Regions from separate parts of the Pseudoalteromonas sp. CNC9-20 genome, predicted to be linked through region 2. Evidence: predicted binding sites of a transcription regulator. Region 2 holds the regulator's gene; the other holds the start of a gene.
What was found. Region 2 encodes MetJ, which represses methionine synthesis genes. Its sites were predicted from a motif close to TAGACGTCTAGACGTCTA; they were not measured.

Region 1: a site for MetJ is predicted at 4,541-4,558, ahead of metE (5-methyltetrahydropteroyltriglutamate--homocysteine S-methyltransferase). Genes of this name have one in related genera too.

The regions. Positions count from the first base shown of each region.
Region 1 is NZ_JAKRFS010000006.1:29,613-37,271, reverse strand. It holds gene MHM89_RS14765 (DUF1287 domain-containing protein) at 1-35, shown strand, start outside; gene MHM89_RS14760 (hypothetical protein) at 86-475, opposite strand; gene MHM89_RS14755 (Nif3-like dinuclear metal center hexameric protein) at 640-1,392, shown strand; gene MHM89_RS14750 (hypothetical protein) at 1,399-1,962, opposite strand; gene MHM89_RS14745 (hypothetical protein) at 1,968-2,663, opposite strand; gene MHM89_RS14740 (DUF2589 domain-containing protein) at 2,738-3,316, opposite strand; gene MHM89_RS14735 (LysR family transcriptional regulator) at 3,578-4,468, opposite strand; gene metE (5-methyltetrahydropteroyltriglutamate--homocysteine S-methyltransferase) at 4,768-7,038, shown strand; gene pyrC (dihydroorotase) at 7,164-7,659, shown strand, end outside.
Region 2 is NZ_JAKRFS010000003.1:73,352-81,010, reverse strand. It holds gene metL (bifunctional aspartate kinase/homoserine dehydrogenase II) at 1-1,209, opposite strand, end outside; partial or broken gene metB (cystathionine gamma-synthase) at 1,250-2,380, opposite strand; gene metJ (met regulon transcriptional regulator MetJ) at 2,560-2,880, shown strand; gene MHM89_RS07485 (malic enzyme-like NAD(P)-binding protein) at 3,072-4,316, opposite strand; gene rpmE (50S ribosomal protein L31) at 4,782-4,997, opposite strand; gene priA (primosomal protein N') at 5,222-7,447, shown strand; gene MHM89_RS07470 (SPOR domain-containing protein) at 7,467-7,659, shown strand, end outside.

The DNA.
Region 1 (7,659 bases), on a different contig from region 2:
ATTATCGCTATGGCGGTGGCGGCCTTGCTGAATAACGAGCACAAAAAAAGCCGCTTTTAAGCGGCTTTTCTTTATTATTGAAAGCTTACACTACGCCGCGAGGTAGGCGACAGTCGTGATCTTTCTCTGCCAGTTGCTTAATCCAAAGCTCTTCTGCGGTGTAACCTTCTTCATTAGGTTTAGCCACAGTGAATGCTGCTTTCTTCTCAGCTGGTTTTGCCTTAGGAGCGGCTTTCTTAGTCGTTGTTTTCTTGCTCGCTTTGGCCGGTGCTTTGGTCTCTGCTTTGGCGACTTCTTCTGTTTTACCAGAAGTGAGTTCTTCAGTTAGCGCAGCTACATCGGCAAGGCGCATGTTCTTTCCGCCGTCAATGCTATACCAGCCAGGCTTAGTGGTGATTTCTGGCTTTTTGCCATGGGCTGCTTCATAGGCAGCTTCAAAAGCAGCTAACACTTCTGTTTTGTCTAGTTTACTCATCAAAAGGTCCTAGTCGTTAACGCAGGTTAATTTTATTACAAGTTTATAGTTATACCCATTTGCGCTGAGTTTTTCAATTTTTTGTGCCTAAACACCGAATTTTCTTTATTTTTACCGGTGTTCACGGGACAATTTGGGAATATTTGTGGTTAACAGGGGGTAATATGCACCGTAAAGAGCTCGCACAGATCCTTGAACAAACATTAATGGCACAGCCAATCAAAGATTTTTGCCCCAATGGGCTGCAGGTTGAAGGGCGTGCGCACATCAATAAGGTGGTCACGGGTGTGACTGCGAGTCAGGCACTGGTTGATAAAGCCGTGGCCCTCGAAGCTGATGCATTAATTGTTCATCATGGCTATTTTTGGAAGGGTGAATCACAAGCCATTATCGGCATGAAAAAGCGCCGCATTGAGGCGCTGCTCAGCGCCGGTATCAATCTGTTTGCGTATCATTTGCCTTTGGATATCCACCCCCAACTAGGCAACAATGCGCAGCTAGCACAGTTGTTGGATATTGAAATTCAAGGGCCCATGGAAAGTGGTCCAAGTAGTGTGCCGGTGTGGGGGCGTTTGCGCACGCCGCTGTCTGGGCAGGCTTTTGCTGATAAAATTGCCAATGTCTTATCCCGAACGCCGCTGGCTTCAGTGGTACGCGATGAGGTAATTGAAACTGTTGGTTTGTGCACCGGCGGCGGGCAAGGCTATATAGATTTGGCTGCGAGTTTGGGGCTGGATGCGTATTTAACCGGAGAAGCTTCGGAGCAAACTATTCACAGCTCCCGAGAGCAAGGAGTGGATTTCTTCGCAGCCGGGCACCATGCCACTGAGCGCTATGGCGCCAAAGCCCTAGGTGAATTTTTAGCGCGTGAGCATCATCTGGATGTCACCTTTATCGATATTGATAATCCAGTATAGCCACGGTTATTGCTGCGCCAGCATGTTGTGCAACAATTGCTGCAAGAGATAGCGGCGGTCGGTGGCGCTGTAGCGTGCCTGCAGATATAAAAACATGGTTTGGGTGTCTGTGTGCTCTCCTAATGTTTGCCAGATACTATCAAGATAGTGAGTTGTTAAGGTCTCGGGAATGGGCAGCGGCTGCTTAGCAAACCCCAAGGCAAGCAGCTGCGCGAGTTTATCGTTGGCCTCACTAAAGTGTTGCTCAATGCGTTGCAGCTCCTCATTGAGTTGCTGCTCTGCTTTACTCAAGGTGGCGGCAACGAAAGCCCGTTTGCCTTTACGTTTACTGCGGCTATGGCTTTGTACGGATGGATCTTGATAGCCATCGTCGCAGGCTTCAATCAGCCCGCGCAATGAACTCAGTGTACTGACCAAAGGGCTGCGCAAAGGTGCTAGCTTGACTTCCGTGTTTTTCAGCCATTGCGCAGCATCAATAACATAGCTGGACTCCTGCGCCAGGTATTTGTCACTGAGTGCGGGTAACAACATTAATTGTGTGATAATGGTTTCTTTGAGAACGGATTGCATGGCCGTTACTCCGGCATCAGTTTGTTCTTGGTCTGGCCGTTCTCAAGGCCTGTGGCCCATTCTAAGCCTTCTTCACGAATGGTAATGTTAAGACGAATGCTGTTTTGAGGTGTGGCGGTTTCTTTTACTTCGGAGCTGACCACGCTGGTTTTTATCGCAGGCGGAGTGGAACGCGATTTTAAGGCGATAGCGGAGACATTGTGACGCACCTGCTTATTCACCGCACTGAGACGCTCAAATGGTACTTCTTTATCGGAGCCGCTTTTTTTCAGGGCTTTTTGAAAGGCTTCGTCAACGGCTCTGACCATACTCTCTTTGCTGATCCGCACATCTCCGTTACGTTGGCGCTCTGTTACTTTATCCAATGCGGCACGGGCTTCTCTGTCGAAATTGTGTTGAAAGCTTTTCGTACGACTGAGAATATCTTCGTCATCGAGTGCTTGGTTAAAGTGGCTCATCAAGGCTTTGTGAACATTGGCGGGGCTGTCTAATTCGGCATTTTTAGCCGGTATGTGCTGATTAATGGTCAGTGGCATATCTATGGTCAGCTCAGGGACGCGCACCCGAGGTAGACTCATGCCCTCAAGTAAGGGGTGGTCTTTATAATATTCGGCTACGGCAGCTGTTTCTTCGTCTGCAAGGCGGCGTGCGTGCACTAAGCTTATCATCAGCGATCCTAGCACCTCACTTAATTCACTCATGACGTTTCCCTCTTGGTGAGTTGGATAAGGGGGCGCAGCCTAAGGCTTTGCCCCCTATGTTAGTTAATGTGGCGTTATGCCGCCGATTCCACTTCAGTAATAGAGTTCTCTAAAATGCCTAACAGTTTCTCCGTTCCCGCTGGAAGCTCGTCTTGAACGGCACGAACATTAACAGACAGGCTGTAGGTACGCTCAATTTTCGATGAGCTTGAGCTCGACTTCTTGTACGAGTAGCTGGCGCTGAGTTTAGCTGATACTGGCCCCCAGCCTGCTTTCACCGAGAGCTTACTATTGAGCTCATGAGAGGAGGAAGTACTGGACTCCTGCACTGAGTTTATCTTTGCGTTAAAAGCAATAGTGGTCTCTTCAACGCGAATAAATGGAATAGGTAACATGGTTAAGATGGGTACGGTAAGGTCGAATTTCTTCGGCTCTGTGCCGGTCACATTACCATCTCCATCTCGGGTTTCTACGGCCTTCATATAACTGAAGGTGATCATGGTGGGTTCATTGCTGTCAGCGTCAAAGCCGACAGATTTTATAAAATCTACCGAGGTCTGAGCCGATTGCGCTTGAGCGCGTACCACAGCATCAAGGGGGCCGCCAATCATAGATTTAAAATCAATACTCGATAGTTCGTCGCCAATAGCCATACAAATTCTCCTTTTTTTACGGCGCGGTTGAGGCTCGAGTTACACTGCCTACTCGAGATAGGTGTGTATAAAAAACACACAAGATTTATAGTGTATAAAAGGCAAGAGTGACAGTTGGTTTGTTAACTTTATTTTTACCTTTGTCCCTGTTAATTTCTAAGTTGTTCTTTTTAAGGGACTAAAGTGAAGGAGCAGTTGAAATGGTCAGAGCAGTGCGTCTGTGTGCAATGGGGCCAATTGATCAATCAGCCCCAGCTTTTGCTATTTACGCGTGTTATTTTGTTTACAGGTATTCAAGAAGTGGCGATAGACAGGGTTATCTTTCATTTCTTTTTTCATGGCCAAGTACATGGGGCGATTAAGACCTAGTGCACCAAGGGGAATAGATTTTATTAACCCTTGCGCTTCATAGGGGGTAACAAGCCAATCAGGTAGCGCAGCAACACCCATGCCGGCGCTCACTAATTGGAAAATAAGCAAGCCTTGATCCACGCTTTTCAAGGTGCCATCAAAACGCGCATTTTGGATAAAGTGTTTGAAAATATCTTGGCGCTCGCGAGGAATAGGGTAGGAGATAATGGTTTCGTCTTTTAAATCCAGCGCCGTGACATAGGCTTTATTAGCCAGCTCATGGTCGGGGGCAACGATCAGCTTGAGCTTAAAATCGAATAAATGCACGTACTCTAGGCGCTCTGGGTCACGTATATCCGAGGTTAATACCAGATCTAAATCGCCCTCAAGCAGCTCAGGGATAGCGTCGTAACTAAAACCACGTTCGTAGTCCACATGAATGTCGGGCCAAAAGTTATTAAATTCTTTAATTGTCGGTAATAACCAGTGAAAACAGGCGTGGCACTCGACGCTCAAGCGTAATTGCGAAATTGGCTGATTTAAGCTCTCTTTCAAACGGCATTTCGCCGCTTCAACTTTTGGTAGTACATCATGTGCAAGTTCTAATAGCAGCATGCCTTGTGGAGTAAATCGCACCGGATGGGTTTTCCGCTCAAACAATTGGCAGTCGAGTTTGTTTTCTAAGTCTTTGATTTGATGAGAAAGTGCAGATTGAGTTAAAAACAGCTCACGTGCGGTATTCACTAAAGAGCCGGTCTCTTTCAAGGTGGAAATAGTCTTGAGGTGTTTTATATCTATCATCTTTAGTAAATCTCATAAAAATTGTGAGCGGTGCTCAACGTGAATACAGTTTACTGCATCGTAATAGACATTTCAAAGTCTAGACGTCCATAATTGATGTATAAAATGTAAACGTAAAGCTAACCATAGATAAATTCCACTATAGCAATAAAAATGACAGCGGTGTCATCTAATTTGGCATTTACTTATAATTTTTAGCTATGAATAAAATTCACATTAATGCTGAGAAAGCTGCGGTTGCACAGTGAGGGAGAGGAATCTAATGTTTAGCCATCTATATAGCTAAAAGGAGTTTTGTTATGGCATTAATACATAATCTTGGTTTCCCTCGAATCGGCAAGCAGCGGGCGCTTAAATTTGCCCTTGAGGCATACTGGGCAGGCACCATCGATCAGTCCACATTGCGAGCAAAAGGGGCTGAGATACGCAAGCAAAATTGGGCTTTGCAAGCACAGGCCGGTGTTGAGTTGCTCCCCGTTGGTGATTTTGCATGGTATGACCATGTGCTCGCTACCACAGTGATGGTCGGAGCCGTGCCAGCGCGTCATCACAGCGCAGATAGTAACCCCCTCGATACCTTATTTCGTATTGCTCGTGGGCGAGCGCCCTCAGGGTGTGCCTGTGCCGCCAGTGAAATGACCAAATGGTTCGATACCAACTATCATTATATTGTGCCCGAGCTCAGCGCCGAGCAGCGCTTTTCGCTGACTGATTCAGAGTTATTTACCCATGTCAGTGAAGCACAGCAACTAGGGCATACACCAAAGCCCGTGCTTATCGGCCCGGTGACCTATTTATACTTAGCCAAATGCGCCGATGAACCTTTTGACAAACTTGCGCTATTACCTCAGTTACTTGAGGTGTATCAGCAGATATTGGACAAACTTGCAGCGCAACAGGTTCAGTGGGTGCAAATTGATGAGCCCATTCTCGCCCTAGAATTGGATAGTGCATATCGCCAAGCCTTGAAAGACAGTTTTACGAGTTTATCTGGCCACGGGGTGAAGCTGCTATTGGCCACTTACTTTGATGATGTCAGCCATCATCTTGATGATATTCAAGATTACGCCATCGACGGAGTACATTTTGATTGGCTGGCGAGCACGGTGGATATACAGGCTTTAGATAAGGCCGTAGGCAATGAGCGATTGTTGTCCTTAGGGGTTGTTAATGGACGTAACGTTTGGCGTGCGGATTTATCCTCGTTGCATGCACAATTACATCCTATTGCTGAGCAGCGGGGCGAGATGTTGTGGATAGCCCCTTCATGTTCATTGCTTCACACTCCGGTAGATTTAGAGCAGGAGCAGCAGCTCGACAGTGAACTAAAAAGCTGGTTGGCTTTTGCAACACAAAAGTGTCAAGAGCTGCAACTGTTACGTCATGCACTGCATAGCAGCGACACCACTGCTATTGATGGCTACAGTGCTGCGGTTAAGGCTCGGCAGAGCTCAACGCGAGTGAATAACAAGAGGGTGCAACAAAGCGTTGCGGCGCTCAGTGCGCAAGACGCACAGCGACAAAGTGCGTTTTCTAAGCGGGCGAAAACCCAGCGTCAAGCCTTGCAACTGCCACTATTACCGACCACCACTATCGGCTCTTTTCCGCAGACCCAAGCTATTCGCAAAGCGCGGCGGGATTTTAAAAATGGTACTTTAGACTCCCAGGCGTATCACACGCAAATGGAAGCTGAAATTCGCTACGTCATTGAAGAGCAACAAGCGCTTGGGTTGGACGTGCTGGTGCATGGCGAAGCTGAGCGTAACGATATGGTCGAGTATTTTGGTGAACAGCTCGAGGGCGTATCCTTTACTCACTTTGGCTGGGTGCAAAGCTACGGCTCGCGCTGTGTGAAGCCACCGATCATTTGGGGTGATGTGGCCCGTTCGCAACCAATGACTGTGCATTGGAGCCGCTATGCGCAGTCACTTACACAAAAACCGGTGAAGGGCATGTTAACTGGGCCAGTGACGATTCTATCTTGGTCTTTTGTCCGTGATGACTTAGACAACCCGACTATCGCCAAACAAATCGCGGTAGCGCTGCGTGACGAGGTTGTGGATTTGCAAAATGCGGGCATTGGCATTATTCAAATAGATGAGCCTGCTTTTCGTGAGCGCATGCCGTTAAAAACAAGTCATTGGCAAGATTACTTGGATTGGGCGACTTATGCATTTCGCGTTGCTGCCAGCGGTGCCGAGGATAAAACTCAGATTCATACCCACATGTGTTACAGCGAATTCAATGATATTATTGGCGCTATTGCTGATATGGATGCCGATGTCATCACCATTGAAACGTCCCGTTCTCATATGGAGTTACTGAACGCCTTTGAACACTTTTATTACCCCAATGAAATAGGGCCGGGTGTGTATGATATTCACACTCCTAATGTGCCCGATGTTACGTCGATAAAGACCTTAATTCACAAAGCTGCACAGAAAATACCTGTTGAGCGATTATGGGTTAACCCTGACTGCGGTTTGAAAACGCGGCAATGGCAAGAAACCCGAGCCGCGCTTTATAACATGGTAGAGGCCGCAAAGGAGTTACGACAAGAGCTGAACTAAATTAAGGTCACTGTGGCGGGGTAGGCCCAGGCCCCCCCGCTCAGCCTAGGTATTACCCCGCAGATTGCTTTACTTTCCCTTGTATCCCCCCTAAGATCACACAAATTTTTCAGTGGATAAGAGCAATGACAAGTACCCCGCAACGTATTACCCTCACTCGTCCTGACGATTGGCACATTCACCTACGCGATGGTGAACAGCTAAAAGATACCGTGCGTGATGCGAGCCGCTATATTGGCCGCGCGATTATTATGCCTAACTTAGTGCCACCTGCGACCTGTACCGAGACGGCATTAGCCTATCGTGAACGGATCATGGCGGCAGGTCCTAGCGCGCAATTTGAACCATTAATGGTACTTTATCTCACTGATAACACCACGCCTGAAGAAATTCGCAAAGCCAAAGCCAGCGGTAAAATTGTCGCGGCTAAGTTGTATCCTGCTGGCGCGACCACCAACTCGGCTTCAGGGGTGACGGATGTTGAAAACATCTATCCTGTGCTTGAGGCAATGCAAGAAGTCGGCATGCTGCTTTTGGTTCATGGTGAGGTGACCGACTCCAGCATCGATATTTTTGACCGTGAAAAAGTGTTTATCGAAACCAAACTGAAAAAAGTGGTCT
Region 2 (7,659 bases):
TACCAAGGCGTAGTCTTGATCGCAGTGGCTAAAGCGGATAGTTAAGTTAAGTTGCTCTAAGCATGCCAGCATTTCTTGGTAGCCTTGCTGAGTATACTGGTTTGGGCTGACTAAGGCGCACCCATTGAGGTTTGACTCAACGAGTTGTCCACGCTCTCCCAGCTCACGGGAGATAAGAGTGCTATGGGCGCTGGGTACAATCAAAAAGTCTACCCCCTGCTGCTGAAAGTGGCCTATGGTGTGCTGTATAAGCTGGCTTAAGGTTGCCAGTTCATCCACTTTAAGGCTCGACACACGATATAGGTCAACGCCCTCTATGGTGGTCAAAAAACGTTTATGCTTACAGTAACCTTCGCGGACAATCTCAGTGCCACTGGCACCGCTGTCATAGGAGCTGCGCACCGATAGCTTGATGGCGCTACCTTGCAAAGGCGACAGCGTTTTTGCATGCAATACCGGATTACCTAACTGGGCCAGGCGGTTGGCTTGGCCACGACAAATTTTTTGATACTTTAAGGCATCGGCTACTTTACGTGGGTCGGTGCTGAAAACCCCCTGCGTATCGGTCCATATACAAACTTGTTTGGCGTTGACATAACGGGCCAATAAGGTGGCGCTGTAGTCACTGCCATTGCGTCCCAAGGTGACTGTTTGCTGGTTGCTATCGGCGGCAATAAACCCCGTTACAACGTTGATTTTATCCCTGGCAATATGGCGCTCGCAGAGCTTTTCATTGTCCAAATGCAGTAGTTGCCCTTGGTGCACACACAGTAGCTGCCGCGCATCAAGATCTTGCGCAGCATAGCCTAACTGCTGCAAATAGGTCGCGAGCAAGCGGGCCGACCACAGTTCACCATGGGCTAATAAGGACGCCTCATCTAAGGTGTTTGTCTGCAATTGCTCAGCTATGCGCTGAAGCTCACTATTAAGCTGTGATTGCAGAGCGTGTGCCTGGTGCGCTGCTAATAGCTCATCAATAAGCTCATGCTGATGGGTGCGTAGCAACTGCAAGACATCATGATAGCCATGGCTATCGTGCTGTTGGTAGGCCTGCCACAACTTCACTAGCGTATCCGTGGTTTTGCCCGCCGCAGAGACCACTACCACGTCACCGAGTTGGCTGTTGCCGATAATAATATTGGCGACCGCATGGTAACGCGCCGCGTTGCTGAGACTCGAACCACCAAACTTATGTACAACCTGAGTCATAGTATCCTCTTATTTGCTTGCTAACGCGTTAAAAGGCGGCATCTAAGTCATCGATAAGATCTTGTTTATCTTCAATACCTACAGAAATCCGGATAAGCGTGTCGCCGACCCCAGCCTCAAGTCGTGCGGCTTTATCCATGCCCGCATGAGTCATGGTCGCCGGGTGACAAATAAGGCTTTCCACCCCGCCCAACGATTCCGCTAAGGTAAACTGCGTTACTGAAGTAAGGAATTTTGCACTGTCTTGCAGCTGACCTTTAATATCAAAGCTCACCATACCTCCAAAGCCCTGTTGCTGCGCCTTCGCCAGGTCGTGTTGTGGGTGCGAACTCAACCCTGGATAGTAAACAGACTGCACACTAGGATGCTGTTCAAGGTATTGAGCAATCGCCAAGGCATTTTCTTCATGCTGCTTAAGGCGCACTTTCAAGGTACGCAAACCACGCAGGGTGAGATAGCTATCGAAAGCGGCGCCGGTAATGCCAATATTATTAGCCCACCATGCCAGCTCTTCACCCAACTCTTTGGTTTTGGTGATCACCGCACCACCGACCACATCGGAGTGACCATTGATATATTTAGTGGTCGAGTGCACCACCACATCACAACCCAATAACAATGGGTTCTGTAAGGCGGGAGATAAAAACGTGTTGTCGGCTGCAACCAGCGCACCGATGCTCTGCGCGGCATCGCACACTGCGCGGATATCCGTGAGTCGCAAAATGGGATTACTGGGCGTTTCAATCCACACCAGTTTGGGTTTGGCGGCCACTAAGCGTTGGTAACAGTTTGATTGAGTGAAATCGATAACCTCAACCTTGAGCAACCCCCGTTTAGCTAAAGATGTAAATAAGCGATAACTGCCGCCATAACAATCATGGGGGATCACTAGGGTGTCATTGGGTGTCAGTAGCTGCGTCACTAGATGCACTGCGGCCATACCTGTCGCGGTGATAATTCCGTGCTCTCCCCCTTCTAGTTGCGCTAAGGTCTGCGCCAAAATATCCCGATTGGGATTACCACTACGACCATAATCATATTCGCGTTTGCTATCAAAATCGGCAAAGGAATAGGTGGTCGATAAATGAATGGGTGGCACCACCGCACCATGGTGCTTATCGGCATCAATACCATGGCGCACGGCGATGGTGTCTTTTTTTAGTTGTGACATATTTGCCCCCAATCAAGAAAATGGATGTTTAGACGTCCAAAAGGTTAAATTAACACAATTTAGAAGTCAAAACATTTATACGTCTAAATAGCTATTTTATGAATATTTGACTATCCTTACCAACGCGATAAAATTTCGCCCTTATTGATGCCTAAGTGACCAAAAATAAGACGCAAATTATGGCCAAGTGGAATGGTGAATACATTCACCCTTATGCGGAGCATGGAAAAAAAGCCCAACAGGTAAAGAAAATTACCGTTTCCATCCCGCTCAATGTTTTAAAAGTATTAACCGATGAACGTACTCGCCGCCAGGTGAATAATCTTCGTCACGCCACCAACAGTGAGTTGCTGTGTGAAGCATTTCTACATGCCTTTACTGGTCAACCGCTGCCAAATGACGAAGATCTCCGAAAAGATAATCCGGAGAAGGTACCTGAAGAGGTGAGAAAAATTATGGAAGAAATGGGTGTGGAAGTGCCTGTTATCGGAGAGGACTAACAAAGACAAGCAAGTTTAACTAACCCCTGAGCATTAGGCCTCATTGCAGGAGCTAGCTTAGTGTTGTTCATACATGTCGCAAGTCAGCCTGTATGAAAAGCGGTTAGTGAAGCTATTACTCTTTGCAAGCCATAAAAAAACCCAAGCACTAAGCTTGGGTTTTCTTTTTCTAGCGCTGAGTAGTAAAGTGATTACTCAGCCATATAATTCGCTGGCATATCAATTTGCGCAACACCTGAGTCCACAGCCGCCTGCGCCACGGCTTTCGCTACGCGTGGCAATAATCGTGGATCCATGGGCTTGGGAATAATGTATTGCGCGCCAAACTCTAATTCGCTCACTCCAGATGCCGTTAACACTGACTCAGGTACTGGCTCCTTGGCGATGCTGCGAATAGCCTCTACAGCGGCAATTTTCATCTCATCATTGATAGCGGTGGCACGCACGTCCAGTGCACCACGGAAAATAAATGGGAAACACAGTACGTTATTCACCTGGTTCGGGTAGTCAGAGCGCCCAGTGGCCATAATTAAGTCTTTGCGCGCACTGTGTGCCACATCCGGCTTAATTTCTGGGTCTGGGTTAGAACAGGCAAAAATGACCGGCTTGTCGGCCATCAATTTAAGGTCTTCAGCTGAGAGCAAATCTGGGCCAGAAACACCAACGAACACATCGGCATCAGCAATAACGTCTTGCAAGGTACGCTTATCGGTGTTGTTAGCAAATAATTGCTTATATTCATTTAAGTCATCCCGACGCGTGTGGATCACCCCTTTACGGTCAAGCATGTAAATATGCTCGCGCTGGGCGCCACACTTAATAAGCAGTTCCATACATGCAACTGCCGCTGCGCCAGCCCCCAAACACACGATCAGAGCATCACGAATATCTTTACCTTGAATTTCTAAAGCGTTTAGCATGCCTGCGGCCGTGACGATAGCAGTGCCGTGTTGATCATCATGAAATACTGGCACATTACAGCGTTCAATGAGCGCTTGCTCGATTTCGAAGCACTCTGGGGCTTTAATATCTTCGAGGTTAATACCGCCAAAGGTATCGGCAATATTTTCTACAGTGTTAATAAAGTCTTCCGTGGTGCGATGCTTCACCTCGATATCGATGGAATCAAGATTAGCAAAACGCTTAAACAGTAGTGCCTTGCCTTCCATGACCGGCTTAGACGCTAACGGCCCTAAGTTACCCAACCCTAAAATGGCACTGCCATTAGAGATCACAGCAACCATATTGCCTTTGGCCGTGTATTTATAAGCATTGTTAGCATCGGCAGCGATTTCACGCACCGGCTCTGCAACACCTGGGCTGTAGGCTAAAGCGAGATCGTTAACGGTCTCGGCGCTTTTGGTGAGTTCAATGCTAATTTTTCCTGGAACGGGGTTAGCGTGGTAATCGAGGGCTTTTTCACGAAAGTCAGACATGAACGAGTATCCTGCTAGAAATGTATGTGAGAGTTCAGCTAGTTAAGGCAAACCATACCGCTTTTCTAAATATATTCAAGCAATATCAGGTCTATCCTGTTGTACGAAATTAAAGGGTTTTAAGCCCAAATTCATGCACATTATCTAAAGCTTTATGTGTAAATTTTGATATTCCATGCACTATAGGGACTTATGCATGCATAAAAAACCACCTAAAGCCATGCATAATGCTATATCCGAATAACTTAATATAACTAAAAAGAATACCGATCGGATAACGAATCTTATTGTTCGCTAATAACAAAGTAAGTGAATTTTAGTGAACTTTAGCGTCATTATTGTGCTTTTTTGTCACTTTAAATGAGCTAGAGCTTAAGGTGAAATGGCTAGTATGAATAATGGGGATGGATAAAAATCATAGACACAAAAAAAGCACCCGAAGGTGCTTTTCTCGACAAGCAAAGATTACTTCTTGCTGCTAAGCGCACCGAAGCGCTTATTGAAGCGATCTACACGACCACCTGTATCAAGGATCTTTTGCTTACCAGTGTAGAATGGGTGACACTCTGAACATACGTCTAGGTGAATGTCTTTACACAGGGTAGAGCTTGTCTGGAATTTGTTGCCACAAGAGCACGTTGCGTTGATTGCTTCGTACTTAGGGTGAATACCTTCTTTCATGGGGGTTACCTCTAAATAGGCCGTATCGCTCTCCAAACCCGAAGTTTGGCACCATACGCGTTAGTTTCAATGTGCCAAAGCATGGATATAACCCGCTCAGCACCCTTAAGGCCGCGTATTTTATTTGACTCCCGATTAATGTTCAAGCTTTAATTGCGGCTATTCACTGCGCCATGAATTTAGTACATTAGCGCTATATTCTAGTTCTTGGGGCCTGATTTTTGTTGCCATCATCTCGCGATTCCAACAGCCACAGTAGCAACGCGACCCCGTGCTACGTTGAAGTAGCACTTAAGGTGCCCTTACACCGTAGCTTCGACTATTTATTACCCACCGAGTTGTGCTCTCGTGCCGTGACTGTAGGGGTGAGGGTCAGTGTTCCTTTTGGTTCGCGTGTCCTGACCGGTATGGTATTAAAGGTAAAAGCCAGCACAGAGATGCCGGAAGATAAAGTCAAAGCCGTTAAAGCCGTGCTCGATAGCACAGCCATTATTGATGACAGTCACCTACAATTATTGCAATTTACTGCTCGCTATTATCATTATCCATTAGGTGAAACCGTCTTTACCGCTTTGCCAAAAGCGCTGCGTGAAGGCGCCGATATTGATAAAACCAGCATTAATTACCTGCAACTCACCGAGCAAGGGCAACAGCAGCCGACACTGCGGGCGAAAAAGCAACAAGCCTTGCTTAAGCAGCTGGCTGAATCAGGGAAATCGCCCACCACGGAAATTAAAGCTCTGGGCTACTCCAAAGCCACCATTGATGCCCTCATTAATAAAGAACTAATAACCCAAGCAGTTGAATTTGATAGTCAATGGCGCGAGCAGCCATTGCAGGTGGCCAACAAACCAAGGTTAAACAGCGAACAAGCCATCGCCTGCACTGCCATTAACCAATCCCCTGGCTTTGCCGCTTTTTTACTTGAGGGGGTCACAGGCAGCGGCAAAACCGAGGTGTATCTGCAGTGCTTAGAGGAGGTTTTGCAACAGGGCAAACAAGCCTTAGTCTTGGTCCCTGAAATAGGCCTAACACCACAGACGGTAAACCGCTTTCGCCGCCGCTTCCCCAATACGCCAATTATGCTTTGGCACTCAGCGTTGACAGATAATGAGCGTTTGCAAACCTGGCGGTTTTGCCAAAAAGGTAGCTGTGCCATAGTGATCGGCACACGTTCGGCGATTTTTATGCCGTTTTTACGCTTAGGCATGATTATTGTTGATGAGGAGCATGACGCCTCATTCAAACAGCAAGACACCCTACGCTATCACGCCCGTGATTTGGCCGCTTACCGTGCGCAACAGCAAAACATTCCCTTAGTTCTAGGCAGCGCGACCCCTGCCCTGGAAACACTCAACCGTGCATTGTCCGATAAGTACCAATTGCTCAGTCTCACTCAACGGGCACAAACCAGCAGTGACAATCAATTTGAACTCATAGACATTAAAGGTCAGCACCTTGAGGCTGGACTCAGCCATAGCGCCCTTGCCTATATCAAGCGTGAGCTGGCGAGACAAAAGCAAGTGATGGTGTTTTTGAACCGTCGCGGCTTTTCCCCTTCGCTCATTTGCCATGAGTGCGGCTGGCTCAGCGACTGCTCGCGTTGTAGCACCAGCGCGACCTACCACAAGGCCATGCGTCGTTTGGTGTGCCATCATTGTGGCGAGCAAAGTGCACCGCCCATGCAATGCCCGGATTGTGGTAGCACACAAATAAACCCGGTGGGGCTGGGCACCGAGCAATTGCAAGAAGCACTAAGCGAGCAATTTCCCGACACACCCATCAGCCGTATCGACCGAGATTCAACACGACGTAAAGGCAGTTTGGAGGAAGAACTGGCTGCCATCAATCGCGGCGGCGCACGCTTATTGGTGGGCACACAAATGCTAGCCAAAGGCCACCACTTTGCCGATGTCAGCCTAGTCATTATTCTTGATGTCGACGCCGGGTTATACTCATGTGATTTCCGTGCCACCGAACACTTAGCACAACTAGTGACTCAAGTAGCAGGACGCGCAGGGCGCAGTGGCGAACCAGGCACCGTGTTGCTGCAAACTCACTTCCCAGAGCACCCACTATTGCAAGATTTAGTCAATAATGGTTACCAACACTTTGCCCGTTATGCTTTGCAAGAGCGCCATGAAACAGAAATGCCACCGTTTTCGCACTTAGCCCTGCTAAGGGCGGAAGCGCATGATTTATCGCTACTGTTGCGCTTTTTATCGGATTTAGTTCCCGCAGCCCCCGTGCCTAAGATACAATTGCTGGGTCCGATTCCCGCACCGCTCGAACGAGTCGCTGGCAAATACCGTTATCAATTGCATATTCAAGGGCAAGATAGAGGCGCGCTACACGGCTTTTTGGCGCAACTAATGAACTACCTCGGTAGTAATAAGCTGGCACAAAAAGTACGCTGGAATTTAGACGTTGATCCCATAGACATGATGTAAAGAGAACACAAAAACAATTATGGCGCAGCACGACTATATAAATCGCAAACGACCTCAGCGTGGTAAGAACAAAAAAGCCCCAGCAAAAAAGCCTCTGCCGCTTGTGCTTATTGCTTTGGCCATTTTGTTACTCGCCGGCTTCGCTTACGGCCTCTGGTATATAAAAACCAATGCTGATCCCGAGGCTGTTGAGCAAGTTAAGCAGAAACCAA